One region of the Kitasatospora sp. NBC_01302 genome, then DNA from elsewhere that is predicted to be linked to it. Evidence: riboswitches for the same ligand, from Rfam matches in the RefSeq annotation. Region 1 holds a riboswitch; the other holds the start of a gene.
The links. A riboswitch is a leader RNA that binds a small molecule or an ion and turns the genes downstream of it on or off. The one in region 1 is predicted to bind S-adenosylmethionine.

Region 1 (9,066 bases):
TCCGGTCGGCGTCGATGCTGACGTAGCTGGCGATGAAACCGACGGTCGCCAGCATCGAGACGATGAAGAGCAGCGACACCTGGCGCTCGGCCCGCTTGGCGGCCCGCTCGTCGATGTCGGTCCGCCGCGGCTCGTGGGGCGGCAGCCCCGGGTCCGCGAACGGGTTGTCGGCAACGGCGGCTTCGCCGTGCCCTTCGCCGGCGGCGTGCGCCTGCGGCAGCTTGTCGTCTGACATGTCGTGGCTCATGACTTCTTGGCCTTGGTGGTGTGAGCGGCGACCCAGATCGCGATCGCGATCAGGACACCGAGACCGAAGATCCAGCCGAACAGACCCTCGGTCACCGGACCGAGGCTGCCGAGCGAGAGACCACCGGGGTTGGGCGCCTCGTTCGCCTGGTAGCGGACGAAGGCCACGATCTCCTGCTTCTGCTTCTCCGGCATGGTGGTGTCGGGGAAGGAGGGCATGTTCTGCGGGCCGGTCTGCATGGCCTCGTAGATGTGCTTCGGGTCGACGTTCTCCAGCGAGGGCGCGAACTTACCCTGCGTCAGGGCACCGCCGGCACCGGCGAAGTTGTGGCACTGCGAGCAGTTCGTCCGGAACAGCTCGCCACCCTTGGAGATCGCGTCCGTCTCGGTGGAGGTGTACTGGTCCTTGGTCGGCGTCACCGGGCCGGGGCCCAGCGAGGCGACGAAGGCGGCCATCGCGTCGATGTCGCTCTGGCTGTAGATGTTCTTCTTCTTCGGGATCTGCGCACCCGGCTGCTGGGCGGGCATGCGGCCGGTGCCGACCTGGAAGTCGACGGCGGCGGAGCCCACGCCCACCAGGCTGGGGCCGGTGCTGCTGCCCTCGCCGTTGAGGCCGTGGCACGAGGAGCAGCCCACGGCGAAGAGCCGCTTGCCCTCATCGATCGCGAGCGACTGCGCGGAGCTGTCGGCCTGCGCGTTCTCGGCGGGCGCGAACTCGGCGTACAGCCCCCCGATGGCCGCGAGGGCGAAGAGTAGGACGACCAGCGCCGCCAGTGGGTGGCGCCGTCGTGCGGAGAGCTTTTTCACGAGATAACCCCGGTGTCAGGATCTGGTCGACTGGTGGAGGGGCCCGGTGCCGGTAGGCATCGGCAAAGGCGGGCACGGGCAAAGGACCCGGAGCCGGTGAGGGCACGGGGTCCGGCCGGCGGCCAGCGACCTGATCGGTTACTTGATCAGGTAGATGGTCGCGAAGAGGCCGATCCAGACCACGTCGACGAAGTGCCAGTAGTACGACACGACGATCGCCGCGGTGGCCTGCTCATGCGTGAACCGCTTGGCAGCGTAGGTCCGCCCCAGCACCAGCAGGAAGGCGATCAGACCGCCCGTCACGTGGAGCCCGTGGAAGCCGGTGGTCAGGTAGAACACCGAACCGTACGGGTCGGAGGAGAGCGAGATGCCGTCCTTCTTCACCAGGTTGGTGTACTCGTAGATCTGACCCCCGATGAAGATCGCCCCCATCATGAAGGTGATCGAGAACCACGTGCGGAGCTTCTTGACGTCACCGCGCTCGGCAGCGAACACGCCGAGCTGGCAGGTGAGCGAGGAGAGCACCAGGATCGTGGTGTTCACGGAGGAGAAGGGGACGTTGAGGGCATGCGCCTTCTCGGCCCAGAAGTCTGGTCCCTTCACGGAGCGAGCCGTGAAGTACATCGCGAAGAGGGCCGCGAAGAACATCAGCTCGGAACTCAGCCAGACGATGGTTCCGACACTGGTCATGTTCGGTCGGTTGACCGATCCATGAGCGTGCCCGGTTTCTGTTGCTGTTGCTGTCGCCACGACCGACATTATGTCGGTCCCTTATTCCGTCTTCACGCCGGGGGGTCTCCCTCGGAGTGTCCGGTGCGTGCGGTATGCCCGGATGGCTGCGCCGGTGGCCGTGCGTATCCGGTGCGCGCCGGTTGACGAGGGGTTTCGTCGTGCGGATGGTGATTTTCTGACGGCGCGTTGGGCCGGACCACCCGGGTGCCACGCGTGTCCTGACGGCCAGCGGGGCACCGGTGGCGTACCGCTGTGGGCCGTCCGGGTGGACTGTACCGCCGAGGGTGACGCGGTCTCGCCCGGGCGGGTGACAGCTTGCCACCCGCCCGGCGGGCCGCCCGCCCGGGCCGGCCCGACCGGCCCGGCGGGCGGCGCCGGCGGGCCGGATCCGGAAGAGATCGCGCCAGTCGCGCCCCGCGGGGGGTGATCGGGAGTAGCATCCGGTGGTGACTGGACGTGGTCTGGATCACATGGGAGCAGGTCGATGGCGACGCACACGAGTGACGAGACGCTCACCGTTCTCGTCTACAGCGATGACCGCAACACCCGCGCGCAGGTCACCTCGGCGCTCGGCCGGCGGCCGGCCGCCGACCTGCCGGAGGTTACGTACCTGGAGTGCGCCACGGTCCCCGCCGTGCTGCGCGCGCTGGAGAAGGGCGGCGTGGACCTCTGCCTCTTCGACGGCGAGGCAGTGCCGGCCGGCGGACTGGGGCTGGCCCGCCAGGTGAAGGACGAGATCTACGGCTGCCCGCCGGTGCTGGTGCTGATCGGCCGCCCGCAGGACACCTGGCTGGCGGCCTGGAGCCGGGCGGACGCGGCGATCTCGCAGCCGGTCGACCCGGTGGCACTGGCCGAGACGGTGGCCACCCTGCTCCGCGCCCGTCTGGGCGCGCGCAGCCTGGCGCGCTGAGCGTTCCGCCTCCTGGACGGCCGGCGCCGCCGGCCGCCGGCCGGTGTCTCACGAGCAGAGAAGGGCCGTCGCGGGTGCCGCGGCGGCCCTTCGCCGGTCGATAGGCTGGCTGCATCCCCGTAACGAGCACCGGATGCGAGCTGGAGTCGGCCATGGTGAATGTGAACCCTGCGAACGGCGGTCAGGACCCCGCGCAGGTGGTCCGCACCTGGCCGGACCTGCTGAACGCGCTGCTGACCGGCCAGGACCTGACCCAGGCGGACGCCGCCTGGGCGATGGACCGGATCATGAGCGGCGAGGCCAGCCCGGCCCAGGTGGCCGGCTTTGTGGTGGCGCTGCGGGCCAAGGGCGAGACGGTGGCCGAGGTCTGCGGCCTGGTCGAGGCGATGTACGCGCACGCCGAGCCGCTGCACATCCCCGGCCCCGCGGTGGACATCGTCGGCACCGGCGGCGACCGGGCCAAGACCGTCAACATCTCCACCATGTCGGCCATCGTCGCGGCGGCGGCCGGCGCCAAGGTGGTCAAGCACGGGAACCGGGCGGCCTCGTCCGCCAGCGGCTCCTCCGACGTGCTGGAGCGGCTCGGGATCCGGTTGGACCTGAGCGCCCGGCGGGTCGCCGAGGTGGCCGAGGAGGTCGGCCTCACCTTCTGCTTCGCGGCCACCTTCCACCCGGCGATGCGGCACGCCGCCCCGGCCCGCCGCGACCTCGGGGTGGCCACCGCCTTCAACATCCTGGGTCCGCTGACCAACCCGGCCCGCGTCACCGCGCACGCGGTCGGCTGCTTCGACACCCGGCTGGCCGGCCTGATCGCCGGGGTGCTCGCCGAGCGCGGCTCCTCCGCACTGGTGTTCCGGGGTGACGACGGGCTGGACGAGCTGACGGTCTGCGCCACCTCGCGGGTCTGGGTGGTGCGCGGGGGCCGGGTCACCGAGACCGTCCTCGACCCGCGCAAGCTGGGCATCGAGCTGGTCGGCATCGAGGCGCTGCGCGGGGCGGACGCCGAGTACAACGCCGCGGTGGCGCGCCGGGTGCTGGCCGGGGAGCAGGGGCCGGTGCGCGACGCCGTGGTGCTCAATTCGGCAGCCGCGCTGGTCGCCCTGGAGCTGACCGACGCGCCGCTGGTCGAGCAGCTGGCCGCGGCGATGCGGCGCACCACCGCGGCCATCGACTCGGGCGCCGCGCAGGACACCCTCAAGCGCTGGGCGGAGGCCACCGCGCACTGACCCGGCGTCAGTTCCACGAGACCCGCGGGCCGCTGGCCTGCGGGTCTCATGTGTGTCCGGATGCCGGGACGGTGTTTGACCGCACTTCGGGAGCTGATCTAAAGTCTTCGCCAGGTCATGAGTGACAGCGCGACAAGCCCCAGCTTGCTGTCCGGCAACCCTCCGTCCGTGGCGGGGTGCCCTGGGTGAAGACCAGGCCAGACGGCGACAGGTCCGTGTGGCAAGCGCGGACCACCGGCATATTCGCACTCCCGGGGTCCTGACTCCGAAGGAGTGCATCCTCATGCCGTCTTCCCTCGATCTCTGCGCCCCCCTCGCCGTGCTCGGCGCCGACGTCCAGGTCCCGCTGGTCTCCGGCGAGAAGGTGGGCTACGCCGCGCTCGACTACGCCGCCAGCTCGCCCGCGCTGCAGCGGGTCTGGGACGAGGTGGCCGCCTACGCCCCGTACTACGGCAGCGTGCACCGCGGCGCCGGCTACCTCTCGCAGCTCTCCACCGACCTGTTCGAGCAGAGCCGGCGCACCGTCGCGGACTTCCTGGACCTGCGCGAGGACGACCAGGTGGTCTTCACCCGGGCCACCACCGACTCGCTCAACCTGCTGGCGGGCGCCCTGCCGGCCGGCACCCGGGTCTTCGCCTTCGAGACCGAGCACCACGCCTCGCTGCTGCCCTGGCGCCAGGCCGGCCTGGCGGTCAGCTACCTGCGCGCCCCGAGCTCGCCCGAGCAGGCCGTCGCCGCGCTGGCCGAGGCGCTGGCCGCCGGCAGCCCCGCCGAGCCCCGCCTGTTCTGCGTCACCGGTGCCTCCAACGTCACCGGCGAGCTGTGGCCGGTGGCCGAGCTGACCCGGGTGGCGCACCGGCACGGCGCCCGCGTGGTGCTGGACGCCGCGCAGCTGGCCCCGCACCACCGGGTCTCGGTGCGCGAGCTGGACGTCGACTGGGTCGCCTTCTCCGGCCACAAGCTCTACGCCCCGTTCGGCGCGGGTGTGCTGGCCGGGCGCAGCGACTGGCTGGACGCGGCCGAGCCGTACCTGGCGGGCGGCGGCGCGAGCCGCACGGTGGCCCGTGAGGTGGACGGCTCGGTGGCCGTCGAGTGGCACCAGGGCCCGGCCCGGCACGAGGCCGGTTCGCCCAACGTGATCGGTGCCTACGCCATCGCCGCGGCCTGCCGGGCGCTGACCGAGGCCGGTTTCGAGGCGCTGCAGGAGCGCGAGCAGTACCTGATCGACCGGCTGACGGCCGGCCTGGCCGAGATCCCCGAGGTCCGGGTGCTCAGCCTGTTCGGCCCCGCGGCGGCGCGGGTCGGCGTGCTCTCCTTCGTCGTGCAGGGCTGGAACAGCTCGCACTTCTCGGCGGCGCTGTCGGCCGAGTACGGCATCGGGGTGCGCGACGGGCTCTTCTGCGCCCACCCCCTGGTGCGCACCCTGCTGGGCAGTGAGCAGGCCGCCCCGTCCGAGTGCGGGGCGCCCGAGCCCTCGCTGCCCGGCGAGCGCAGCCTGAACGCGATCCGGGTCAGCTTCGGGGCCGGCACGCCCGAGGAGCACATCGACCGCTTCCTGGCCGCCGTGCGCGAGCTGGTCAGCGACGGCGCCCGCTGGAACTACCGCAACGAGGGCGGCCGCTGCGTCGCCGACACCCGGCGCTGAGAGGTGCCGTCAGCCGTCCAGGCCGAGCGCGAAGGCGGCCTCCAGGTCGTGCTGCGAGTAGGTGCGGAAGGCGATCTGGGTCTCGGTGTGCGCGACCCCGGGCACCTTGTTGAGGCGTCCGGGGATCACCTCGGCCAGGTCGTCGTGCCGGCGCACCCGCACCATCGCGACCAGGTCGTAGCCGCCGGTCACCGAGTAGACCTCGCTGACCCCGTCGATCGCGGCGATCGCCTCGGCGATCTCGGGGATCCGGTCGACGCTGGTCTTGATGAGCACGATGGCGGTGATCACGGCGAGGCTCCTGGGCTGGGGGTCCCCCCGGGGGAAGGCTGGGGGAGCGTGGGGCCAGGGTATCCGGCGCGCCTGCCCAGCACCCACAAGGCCAGGAACCCCGCGCTGAAGCCGATCACATGGGCCAGATAGGCGACCCCGGGCCCGGCCTGGTGCACCGACCACCACTGGACGGCGAACCAGAGGCCGAGCACCAGCCAGGCCGGGAAGCGCAGCGGCAGGAAGAAGAGCAGCGGGACCAGCGCGGTCACCCGGGCCCGCGGGTACAGGCGCAGGTAGCCGCCGAGCACCCCGGCGATCGCGCCCGAGGCACCGACCAGCGGGCGCAGCGACTCGGTGCCGTGCCCGCAGGCGGCCGCGTAGCCGTAGGCGGCCAGCGCGCCGACCGTCAGGTAGAAGAGGAGGAAGCGGACTCGGCCCAGCCGTTCCTCGACGTCGGCGCCGAAGACATAGAGGAAGAGCATGTTGCCCAGCAGGTGCAGCCATCCGCCGTGCACGAAGAGCGAGCTGAGCGCGGAGAGCGCCGGGATCTTGTGCGGGGTGGTCAGCAGCGGGCAGCCGCTCACCGGCGCGGTCAGCGTGGCCAGCCGGCCCTGGGTCAGCGGACGGTTGCTCAGCAGCTCGACGGGGATCGCGCCCCAGCGCTGCTGGTAGTGCTGCGCCGCGCAGGCCCGCACGGCGGCGCCGGTGCCGTAGTGCGGGTTGATGCCGCTGGGGCCGGCCAGGAAGACCAGGCAGTTCAGCGCGATGAGCAGGCAGGTGACGACCGGGACCGGACCGCCGTCGGGGGGCTGGGCCCAGGCGGGCCGGGGGAGCGGCATGCGGCGATGCATTCCGCGCCGGGCGGTCGGCGACACCCGCGCTGTACGGCGAGCGGGTGACGGCCCGCGCGGGTGTTCGAGGGATGGCGGTGCTGGTCGGAAGGGGTATCCGGTGGCCACCGCCACGGGGTCAGGCCCTAGGCTTGAGGCCCGGCCGGGCATTGGCCCGGAGCAGGCCGCAGCCGAGAGGACCCAGCTCATGCCCGTCCCCGCGCCCACCGCCGAGACCCGCTGGCGCTGCACGCTCTGTGGCAACCTGACCCGGTTCGACGTCACCCGGTCCTCCCGGGTGGTCGAGTACCTGCACCTGGACCTGGCCGGCGAGGCGAGCGTGGAGGAGCGCGAGGTGCTCAGCGAGAGCCTGGAGTCGATCCGCTGCCGCTGGTGCAACGCGGTCGACCAGGTCGAGCTGGTGGCCCGCCCGGGCGCCGAGAGCGCGGGCTGAGCCCGCCCCGACCAGGGGCTGCTGAAAAATCACCGCCGCGCACGCGACAATTGCATGGAGCGGTGAGTCACCGGGCGGTGAGTCAGGGTGTGCCGGCACAGGGCCGGGGCAGCCGCACAGACAGGATCGGAGCCGAGGACGCGATGGACGCAGCCAGCCAGGCCGCCGAGTCGCAGGGGCCCGTGCCCGCTGGCGGCGAACCGGCGGAGCCGACGGCCGACCTCGGCGCCGAGCCCGCGGCGGCCGAGCAGCTGGACCGCCCGCTGCCCGAGGGCGTGCGCCGGCGGGTGATCGGGCTGGCCGCGGACGCGCTCGGCGGGCTGCCGTCCGCCGACCTGCCGCCGACCCTGCGCCCGTACGCGAAGTTCACCCCCGCCCGGCGGGCCAAGTACGCCGGCACCGCGCTGGCCGCCGCGCTGGAGGCCGAGCCGGTCTTCCGGCTGCGGATAGCGGACCGGCTGCGGCTGGGGCAGCCCGACCTGGTCAGGGCACTGGAGACCGGCCAGGTGCCGGGCGCCGCCGAGCCGCTGGACGTGGCGGCTGCGGCCTACCTGCTGCGCACCAGCGGCTGGACCAGGCTGGTCGCCGAGGCCGGCGAGGAGGCCGAGCGGGCCGGCGCGCAGGACGCGGCGGCGGAGGCGGCCCGCCTGGTGGAGAAGCTCCAGGAGGAGCTGGCCGCCACCCGTGCCGCGGCCCGGGCCGATCTGGAGCGCCAGCGCGCGGACTCCGAGGGCATCCGCAAGGAGGCGGAGTCGCTGCGCAAGAAGGTGCGCAGCCTGGAGAGCGACACCCGCCGGGCGCAGGCCGAGGCCCGCAAGCTGCAGGCCGAGCTGGCCGCCGCTGCGGCCGCGGCCGGCACCGAGCGCGGGGTGGCCGAGAGCGAGAGCCGGCGCCTGCGGCACCGGGTGGCCGAGCTGGAGAGCGCGCTGGAGGCCAGCCGCCGCTCGGCCCGCGAGGGGCGCAGCGTGGAGGACATGCGGCTGCGGCTGCTGCTCGACACGGTGCTGCAATCGGCCCAGGGCCTGCAGCGCGAGCTGGCGCTGCCGATCACCACGCTGCACCCGGCGGACCTGGTGGACGCGGTGGTGCCGGGCTCGGCCTCGCCGCACGACGTGGCCCGGCGCGGGCTGGCCGAGGACGACCCGGCGCTGCTGGACCAGTTGCTGGCCATCCCGCAGGTCCACCTGGTGGTGGACGGCTACAACGTGACCAAGACCGGCTACCCGACGCTGCCGCTGGAGAAGCAGCGGCTGCGCCTGCTGGGCGGCCTGGCGATGCTCGCCCAGCGCACCCAGGCCGAGGTGACCTGCGTCTTCGACGGGCAGGACCTGGACGTGCCGGTGATCATGGCGCCGCCGCGCGGAGTCCGGGTGCGGTTCAGCCGGACCGGGCAGACGGCGGACGAGCTGATCCGTCAGCTGGTGCGGGCCGAGCCGCAGGGCCGGCCGGTGGTGGTGGTCTCGACGGACCGTGAGGTCGCGGACGGTGTGCGCAAGGCCGGTGCCCGCCCGGTGGCGTCGGTGCTGCTGCTGAACCGGCTCTCCCGCGGCTGACCACCCCTCAGCCGGTCAAGACCGGTTCTGTGAATGTTGCGTGAGATCCTTGCCCGTAGGGGTAGTTCGTGACGGCAGGGGAGTGGCGCGGGGAAGTGATGTTCACTAGGGTCTGGCGTCAAACCTATTTTTCCGGTCACTCATCCGATCGGGTGAGGCCGGCAGAAGAAGGAGCGGTCCCTTGGCGTCCCATCGCCGTCCCAAGCAGTCGAGCCGCGCGCGGATCACCGTGCTCACCGCCGCTGCGGCGACCGCGGTCGCGATCTCCTCGCAGACCGGGGCCTGGGCAGACCCCAAGCCGTCCATCCAGGACGTCAAGGCGCAGATCGACGACCTGAACAACCAGCAGGAAGCGGCCGCCGAGAAGTACGACGGCGCCAAGGAGCGCGG
Region 2 (9,066 bases), 1.5 Mb from region 1:
GCCTCCTCGCGGACCTTCTTCTACAACAAGGCGATCTTCCGCCAGGCCGGGATCACCCAGCCGCCCGCCACCTGGGACGACCTGAAGAACGACGCCGCGCTGATCAAGGCCAAGGTCCCCGGGGTCACCCCGTACGCGCTGCCGCTCGGCCCCGAGGAGGCCCAGGCCGAGACCTCGATGTGGACGATGAGCGGTGGCAGCGGCATCACCGACGCCGCCGGCGTCTACTCCCTGGACAGCGCGCAGAACGTCGACACCTTCAACTGGCTCAAGCAGAACCTGGTCGACGCCCACCTGACCTATCCGGACCCGGGCAAGGTGAACCGCCAGAACGCCTTCACCGACTTCGCCAACGGCAAGGTGGCGATGCTCAACGGGCACCCGACCCTGCTCCAGCAGGCCCACCAGGGCAACATCGACTTCGGCACCGCGCCGATCCCGGTCAAGAACACGCAGATCAAGCCGGTCTCGCTCGGGGTCGCCGACTGGATGATGGCCTACAGCGCCAACGGCCACCGCAACGAGATCCGCACCTTCCTGAGCTTCGCGTTCAACAAGGACAACACCACCAAGTTCGACCAGGAGTACAACCTGCTCCCGGTCACCCAGGACGGCCTGGCGGCGATGACCGCGAACGGGCAGAACGCCGAGCTCAAGCCGTTCCTGGACGCGCTGCCGAACGCCTCCTTCTACCCGTTCGGCGACCCGGCCTGGGACACCGTCAGCGGCCGGATCAAGACCGAGATCGGCACGGCGGTGCAGGGCGACCCGAAGCCGGTCCTCAGCGATCTGCAGAACTACGCCGTGGACCAGGCCAAGAGCAAGCGCCCGCAGTAGCGGCTCGCGCGCACAATGGCCCCATGACCGAGTTGACCGAACGGGAGCTGGCCGTGCTCGCCCTGGAGGCGGCCGGCTGGCGGACCCAGGGCGCCAAGGAGCAGGCCGTGCGGGAGCGCCTGGGCATCTCCGCCACCCGGTACTACCAGCTGCTGAACGGCCTGCTGGACCGCCCGGAGGCGCTGGCGCACAGCCCGGTGCTGGTCAACCGGCTGCGCCGGGTCCGCGCCGCCCGTCGCGCCGAGCGTTAGCCCGCGGCGGCCCTGGGTAGGTTGGCCGTCATGGGTATCGCGCTGGAACCAAGGACCGCCGAGGGACGCGAGGGGCTGGCCGCGCTGCTGGCCGATCCGGCGCGGGCGCTGGTCGCCGTGGACTTCGACGGCACCCTGTCCCCGATCGTCGCCGATCCCGAGCAGGCCTGGGCGCACCCCGGCGCCGCCGCCGCGCTGGCCGCGCTGGCGCCGCTGGTCGGCACCGTGGCCGTGGTGACCGGGCGTCCGGTGCTCAGCGCGGTGCGGCTGGGCGGCTTCGACCGGCAGCCGGGGCTCGAACCCCTGGTGGTGCTCGGCCACTACGGCGCCGAGCGCTGGGCGGGCGGCACCCTGACGGCCCCGCCGCCGCACCCGGGGGTGGCCGCCGTACGGGCCGAACTGCCTGCGCTGCTGGCCGCGGTGGGCGCGCCGGAGGGCACCGGCACCGAGGACAAGGAGCGCTCGGTCGCGGTGCACACCCGCCGCACCGCCGACCCCGCCGCCGCCTTCGAGCTGCTGCGCGAGCCGCTGGCCGCGCTGGCGGCGGCGCACGGCCTGACCGTCGAACCGGGCCGCCTGGTCCTGGAGTTGCGTCCGCCGGGGGTGGACAAGGGAGCCGCGCTGAGCGGCCTGGTGAGCGAGCGGGGCGCCCGGTCGGTGCTCTACGCCGGCGACGACCTGGGTGATCTGGCCGCCTTCGCGGCGGTGCGCCGACTGCGTGCGGCGGGCGGGGGCGGCCTGCTGGTGGCCAGCGGACCGGTGACCGGCGAGCCGCCGGTGCGCGAGATCGCCGAGCAGGCGGACCTGCTGGTGGCGGGGCCGGCCGGCGTGGTGGAGCTGCTGGAGCGGCTGGGTCAGTCGCTCAGTTCGGCCAGCTGAGCCAGGAACCACTGCTGCGGCGGCAGCGCGGTGGCCGCCGCGGCCAGCCGTCCGGTGCGCTCGGCCCGCTCGGCCGCCGGCATGCTCAACGCCCGGTGCAGCGCCTCGGCGGTGCCGACCACGTCGTAGGGGTTGATGCTCAGCGCGTCCGCGCCCAGCTCGGCGTGGGCACCGGCCTCGCGGGAGAGCACCAGCGCGCAGCCCGCGTCGGAGACCACCGGGACCTCCTTGGCGACCAGGTTCATGCCGTCCCTGATCGGGTTGACCAGCGCCACGTCCGCCATCCGGTAGGCCGCCAGCGAGCGCGCGAAGTCGTCCTCGACCTGGAGTATCAGCGGTTGCCAGGAGTCGGTGGCGAACTCCTCGGTGATCTCCTGGCTGAGCCGCTGCACGGCCGCGGTGTAGTCGCGGTACTCGGCCAGGTCCTGCCGGGAGGGGTAGGCGAAGGCGATGTGCACCACCTGCTCGCGCCACTCGGGGCGGCTGCGCAGCAGGTGCCGGTAGGCCTGCAGGCCGCGCACGATGTTCTTGCTCAGCTCGGTCCGGTCCACCCGCACGATGGTCCGCCGCCCGCCCACCGCCTCGCGCAGCGCGGCCAGCCGCTCGTCCACGTCCGGCCGGTGGGCGCGCTCGCGCAGGAAGTCGGCGTCGGCGCCCAGCGCGTGCACCCCGAGCCTGGTGGTGCGGCCCTGGTGGCTGACCGAGAGGTCGGACCGGGGGCCCGCCCCAGAAATGATCTTCGCGTCCAGGAGCTGCTCGCAGCAGTCCGCGAAGGCCTCGGCCCAGCGGCGGGTGTGGAAGCCGGCCCGGTCGGCGCCCAGCACCCCGGTCAGCACGGCGCGGGCCAGCTCGTCCGGCAGCATGCGGAAGTAGTCCGCCGGGGCCCACGGGATGTGCAGGAAGTAGCTGATCCGCAGGTCGGGACGGAGCTCGCGGAGCAGCGCCGGCACCAGGGTCAGGTGGTAGTCCTGCACGAGCACGGCGGCGCCCGGGGCGGCCTCGGCGGCCAGCGCCTCGGCGAAGGCCGCGTTGTAGGCCTCGAAAGCCGTCCACCGGGCGGCGGCGTCGGCGTCGAAGACGGGTGCGGTGGGCGTGTTGTAGAGCAGGTGGTGCAGGAACCAGAGGGTCGAGTTGGCCACCCCGTTGTAGGCCTGGTCGAAGACCTCGGGGGCGATGTCCAGCATCCGGACGGCCTGTCCGCCGACATCGAAGCCGCCCTGGTCGAGCCGCCCCTGCGGCGAGCGCCGGGCCGCCGTGCGGTCCGCCTCGCCGAGTGCCGCGCAGACCCAGACCGTGCCCGGGTCGTCGATCGCGGAGAGCCCCGAGACCAGTCCGCCGCCGCCGCGCCGCAGCGTCAGCGTGCCGTCCGGGCCGCTGCTGAAGGAGACCGGACCCCGGTTGGATGCCACCAGGATGCGTGCGGGCGTGTGATCGGACATATCTTCAACCTTGCCGGGGGCGTGCGGACGCAAACCCGGACCTTGGTCACACGCTCTGCGCCCGGTACTGCGGAAGCCCGATCACCGGGGGCCGCTCCAGCGCGATCACCTGGTGGCTGTGGGCGGTGAAGTCGCGGGTCACGGCGTCCCGGGTGAACTGGGTCAGCACCGGGCGGGCCAGGTTCTCGGCGGCCTTCAGGCGGTGGGTGCGGTCCAGCCGCTCCAGGGCGGTGCGGTAGATGGTGGCGGCCATCCGGCCCAGCGCCTGGCTGTCCTGGTGGCGGTGGTGGCGCACCCCCACGTCCACCTGGGCCAGCGCGTCCAGGCCCACCAGCTCCAGCGCGTCCACCAGCAGGCCCAGCTCCACCCCGTAGCCGGTCGGGAAGTGCAGCCGCTCCAGCAGCGAGCGGCGGGCCGCGTACTCGCCGCCCAGCGGCTGCACGAAGCCGGCCAGCTGCGGCCAGTGCAGGTCCAGCAGCGGGCGGGCGACCAGCTCGGTGACCCGGCCGCCGCCGGCCGGCACCACCGCTCCTTCGGTCTCCAGCGGGCGGTCGTACATCGCCTTGACCAACTGCAGGTCGGGGTCGGTGAGCAGCGGGCCGATGATGCCGCTGACGAAGGCCGGGTCGAATGCGCGCAGGTCGGCGTCGATGAAGCAGACGATCGCCCCGCTGGTCACCAGCAGCGAGCGCCAGAGCACCTCGCCCTTGCCCGGCACGGCCAGCAGTCCGGGCAGGATCGCGTCCCGGTGCACCACCCGGGCACCGGCCGCCGCGGCCACCTCGGCGGTGCGGTCCGCCGAGCCGGAGTCGACCACCACCAGTTCGTCCACCAGCGGCAGCCGCTCCATCAGCTCGCGGCGGATCACCGTGACGATGTCGCCCACCGTGGACTCCTCGTCCAGCGCGGGCAGCACCACGCTGACGGTGCCGGCCGCCCCCGCGGCCTGCTTGGCGGCGAGCAGCGCGGCGGGCGGCCGGTCGCCCGCCCGCCAGGAGCGTCGGCGCAGCCAGTCGGCCGCCTCCGGGAGTAGCGCGGGGCTCTGCTCGGCAGGCAAATCTCGCTCCTTGTGAATCTCGTCTCGCGGGTCGGACGGTCGGCCTCGGTGGACCGCCCTTCGGATACAGTCTTCGTACTGCGGTCAGACCTTCGCACGCCGGGGTCGATCGCTCGGACTCGCCAGCATTCCTGGTGTCCACAACTTCATAGAGCTCATCCAGAGGGACTGAGGGAACGGCCCGTCGACGTCCCGGCAACCTTCTCGTCCGGCCTTCGCGGGCCCCGGCGGGGCAGGTGCCAATTCCGGCCTGTGGCGCGACCGCGCCATGGGGAAGATGAGGAGAGAGGCCTCGCCATCATGGCTACCGCTACCCCTGCAGCTGTCGGTCCCGTCGATCTCGGCCCCGCCGCCGCGCTGTCCTGTCGCGAGTGCGGCACCCGGTTCCCGCTCGGTCCCAGCTTCGCGTGCCTGGAGTGTTTCGGCCCGCTGGAGATCGCCTACGACTACGAGGGCTACGACGCCGACGAGCTGCGCAAGCGGATCGAGGCCGGCCCCGCCTCGATCTGGCGCTACGCCCCGCTGCTGCCGGTGCCCGCGGACGTGGCCGGCAAGCCCAACCTGAACCCCGGCTGGACCCCGCTGGTGAAGGCCGACAACCTCGGCCGCGAGCTCGGTTTCACCGCCCAGCTGCACGTCAAGGACGACTCCGGCAACCCGACCCACTCCTTCAAGGACCGGGTGGTGGCCTGCGCGATCGAGGCCGCCCGCGCCTTCGACTTCACCACGCTGTCCTGCTCCTCCACCGGCAACCTGGCCGGCGCGGTGGGCGCCGCGGCGGCCCGGGCCGGCTTCAAGTCCTGCGTCTTCATCCCGCACGACCTGGAGCAGGGCAAGGTCGTGATGGCCGGGGTCTACGGCGGTGAGCTGGTCGGCATCGAGGGCAACTACGACGACGTGAACCGGTTCTGCTCCGAGCTGATCGGCGACCCGGCCGGCGAGGGCTGGGGCTTCGTCAACGTCAACCTGCGCCCGTACTACGGCGAGGGCTCCAAGACGCTGGCCTTCGAGATCTGCGAGCAGCTCGGCTGGCGGCTGCCGGAGCAGATCGTGATCCCGATCGCCTCCGGCTCGCAGCTCACCAAGATCGACAAGGGGCTGCAGGAGCTGATCAAGCTCGGCCTGGTCGAGGACCGGCCCTACAAGATCTTCGGTGCCCAGGCGGCCGGCTGCTCGCCGGTCTCCGCGGCCTTCAAGGCGGGTCACGACGCGATCCGCCCGGTCAAGCCGGACACCATCGCCAAGTCGCTGGCGATCGGCAACCCGGCGGACGGCCCGTACGTGCTGGACATCGCCCGGCGCACCGGCGGCGCGGTCGAGGACGTCACCGACGCCGAGGTGGTGGCGGCGATCCGGCTGCTGGCCCGCACCGAGGGAATCTTCGCCGAGACCGCGGGCGGCGTGACCATCGGCGTGCTGAAGAAGCTGGTCGAGAACGGTCTGCTGGACCCGGCCAAGGAGACCGTGGCGATCAACACCGGGGACGGCCTCAAGACGCTGGACGCGGTGGCCGACGCGGGCCTGACCGCGACCATCCGGCCGACCCTGGAATCCTTCCGCGCCGCCGGCCTGGCGTCCTGACCCCACCCCCAGCAGCTGAGCCAGCGGCTCAGCCGGCAGTTCAGCAAGCGAGGAGACACCGATGAGCGCGAACGTCCGTATCCCGACCATCCTGCGCACCTACACCGAGGGCGCCGCCGAGGTGAGCGCCGAGGGCGCCACCCTGCAGGAGGTCATCGCCGACCTGGAGCGCAACCACCCCGGCATCGCCGCGCGGATCCTGGACGAGGCGGGCAAGCTGCGCCGCTTCGTGAACGTGTACGTCAACGACGACGACGTGCGGTTCGCCGAGGGCCTGGCCACCGAGGTCGGGGACGGCGCCGGGGTCTCGATCATCCCGGCGGTGGCGGGCGGCTGCTGACGCGGCGTCAGCGCCCCTTCGAGCGCGTTTCCAGGGCGCCGTCCGGCTGTTGGCCGGGCGGCGCCCTGCTGTCGGCCGCCCGCCGGTGGCGCGGCGGCCCGGCCGGTGTCCGTGGCTGTCTCCGGCAGGGCATAGGCTGTCCCCGATGTCCGGGTCCGGCTCGCCCCGCCGCTCGCACGGCAGTTGAGCGCGGCTGGAGCCGTCCGGCCGGTGAGACGCATCTGCCGAGGTATCGCCCGAACCCTGTCGGCGCCTCGTCAGAATTCTTTGGACTATTTGCGGGTTTCGTCCGCTATGTCCCAGCCGAATTGCCGAGGTCTGTCGCATTCATCCCCGACTATCCCTTGGCGCCCCAAGCGAATTGGCGTTCAGTGGCCCTGTTGCACAGGGCGCCGATGCGGATACATTCAGCCGCGGTCGATGCATGCGCCTGCTTCGTCAGCGCCAACTGGCGCCCGGGGGTGGGACGCTGCGGCATGCGGGAGCGCGCCCAGGGGGGATTCCTCGGGTCGCTCCACCAAGACCCGCGCCCGTGACCTGCGGGTGCGCGAAGGGCCAGCACAGCACTAGGGGAGTTCGGAATGGCTCAGGGCACCGTCAAGTGGTTCAACGCGGAGAAGGGCTACGGCTTCATCGCGGTCGACGGTGGTGCGGACGTGTTCGTCCACTACAGCGCGATCCAGATGGACGGCTACCGCACCCTTGAAGAGGGCCAGCGGGTCGAGTTCGAGATCTCCCAGGGGCAGAAGGGCCCGCAGGCGGACATGGTCCGCGCGGCGGTCTGACCTTTCCGAACCTCGGAGCCTCGGCTCTCACCGAGCTGGTGGTTCAGCGGCAGGCCCGTGGGACTTCCCGGACACCGGGACGTCCCGCGGGCCTGCCGTTCGTTTTGCCGCGAGTTGTCGTCGGGTCGCCCGAGGAGCTTGCACTCGCCATGCCGGAGTGCTAATCATTGGCGTTAGCACTCACAGCTTGAGAGTGACAACGGACCGGGTCGGTGAGGCTCCGGGAGCGGTAGGGGACAGGACCCCCGCATACCAGGGCCGTCCGTCGCGGGCACCACTGGTCCGAGCAGTCGACCGTGTCCTGGAGGACCACTTCCGATGGCCAAGATCATCGCGTTTGACGAGGAAGCTCGCCGCGGCCTTGAGCGCGGCATGAACCAGCTTGCCGACGCCGTCAAGGTGACGCTGGGCCCCAAGGGCCGCAACGTCGTCCTTGAGAAGAAGTGGGGCGCCCCCACGATCACCAACGACGGTGTCTCCATCGCCAAGGAGATCGAGCTCGAGGACCCCTACGAGAAGATCGGCGCGGAGCTCGTCAAGGAGGTCGCCAAGAAGACCGACGACGTCGCGGGTGACGGCACCACCACCGCCACCGTGCTCGCCCAGGCGCTCGTCCGCGAGGGTCTGCGCAACGTCGCCGCCGGCGCCAACCCGATGGCCCTCAAGCGCGGTATCGAGAAGGCCGTCGCGGCCGTCTCGGACCAGCTGCTGGCCCAGGCCAAGGATGTGGAGACCAAGGAGCAGATCGCTTCGACCGCCTCCATCTCGGCCGCCGACACCCAGATCGGCGAGCTCATCGCCGAGGCCATGGACAAGGTCGGCAAGGAAGGCGTCATCACCGTCGAGGAGAGCAACACCTTCGGTCTGGAGCTCGAGCTCACCGAGGGCATGCGCTTCGACAAGGGCTACATCTCGGCCTACTTCGCCACCGACCTGGAGCGGATGGAGGCGTCGTTCGACGACCCGTACATCCTGATCGCCAACTCCAAGATCGGCTCGGTCAAGGACCTGCTCCCGCTGCTGGAGAAGGTCATGCAGAGCGGCAAGCCGCTGCTGATCATCGCCGAGGACGTCGAGGGCGAGGCCCTGTCGACCCTGGTGGTCAACAAGATCCGCGGCACCTTCAAGTCCGTCGCCGTCAAGGCCCCGGGCTTCGGCGACCGCCGCAAGGCCATGCTCGGCGACATCGCCATCCTCACCGGTGGCACCGTGATCTCCGAGGAGGTCGGCCTCAAGCTCGAGAACGCCGGTCTCGACCTGCTGGGCAGCGCCCGCAAGGTGGTCATCACCAAGGACGAGACCACCATCGTCGACGGTGGCGGCGACAGCGACCAGGTCGCCGGCCGGGTCAACCAGATCCGCGCCGAGATCGAGAACAGCGACTCGGACTACGACCGCGAGAAGCTCCAGGAGCGCCTCGCCAAGCTGGCCGGCGGCGTGGCCGTCATCAAGGCCGGCGCGGCCACCGAGGTCGAGCTCAAGGAGCGCAAGCACCGCATCGAGGACGCCGTTCGCAACGCGAAGGCGGCCGTCGAGGAGGGCATCGTCGCGGGTGGTGGCGTCGCGCTGCTGCAGGCGTCGGTCGCCTTCGACAAGCTGGAGCTGGAGGGCGACGAGGCCACCGGTGCCAACATCGTCAAGGTCGCGCTGGAGGCCCCGATCAAGCAGATCGCGGTCAACGCCGGCCTCGAGGGCGGCGTCGTGGTGGAGAAGGTGCGCAACCTCCCCGCCGGCCACGGCCTGAACGCCGCGACCAACGAGTACGTCGACCTGATCGCCGAGGGCATCATCGACCCGGCCAAGGTCACCCGCTCCGCGCTGCAGAACGCCGCCTCCATCGCGGCGCTCTTCCTCACCACCGAGGCCGTCATCGCCGACAAGCCGGAGAAGGCCGCTG

Region 2: linked by a shared signal. The riboswitch ahead of thrC (threonine synthase) and the one ahead of OG294_RS29295 (aminotransferase class V-fold PLP-dependent enzyme) in region 1 are both predicted to bind S-adenosylmethionine.

What each region holds. Positions count from the first base shown of each region.
Region 1 is NZ_CP108404.1:6,664,993-6,674,058, forward strand. Features, by position in the region: gene qcrA (cytochrome bc1 complex Rieske iron-sulfur subunit) at 1-247, opposite strand, end outside; gene qcrC (cytochrome bc1 complex diheme cytochrome c subunit) at 244-1,053, opposite strand; gene ctaE (aa3-type cytochrome oxidase subunit III) at 1,192-1,812, opposite strand; gene OG294_RS29285 (hypothetical protein) at 2,270-2,695, shown strand; gene trpD (anthranilate phosphoribosyltransferase) at 2,848-3,921, shown strand; SAM riboswitch class IV at 4,035-4,154, shown strand; gene OG294_RS29295 (aminotransferase class V-fold PLP-dependent enzyme) at 4,205-5,566, shown strand; gene OG294_RS29300 (Lrp/AsnC family transcriptional regulator) at 5,576-5,857, opposite strand; gene OG294_RS29305 (rhomboid family intramembrane serine protease) at 5,854-6,678, opposite strand; gene OG294_RS29310 (hypothetical protein) at 6,878-7,123, shown strand; gene OG294_RS29315 (NYN domain-containing protein) at 7,267-8,676, shown strand; gene OG294_RS29320 (C40 family peptidase) at 8,858-9,066, shown strand, end outside.
Region 2 is NZ_CP108404.1:5,175,263-5,184,328, forward strand. Features, by position in the region: gene OG294_RS22540 (extracellular solute-binding protein) at 1-837, shown strand, start outside; gene OG294_RS22545 (DUF3263 domain-containing protein) at 861-1,088, shown strand; gene otsB (trehalose-phosphatase) at 1,119-1,967, shown strand; gene OG294_RS22555 (alpha,alpha-trehalose-phosphate synthase (UDP-forming)) at 1,943-3,406, opposite strand; gene OG294_RS22560 (glucosyl-3-phosphoglycerate synthase) at 3,453-4,463, opposite strand; SAM riboswitch class I at 4,616-4,747, shown strand; gene thrC (threonine synthase) at 4,764-6,044, shown strand; gene OG294_RS22570 (MoaD/ThiS family protein) at 6,106-6,384, shown strand; gene OG294_RS22575 (cold-shock protein) at 6,966-7,169, shown strand; gene groL (chaperonin GroEL) at 7,488-9,066, shown strand, end outside.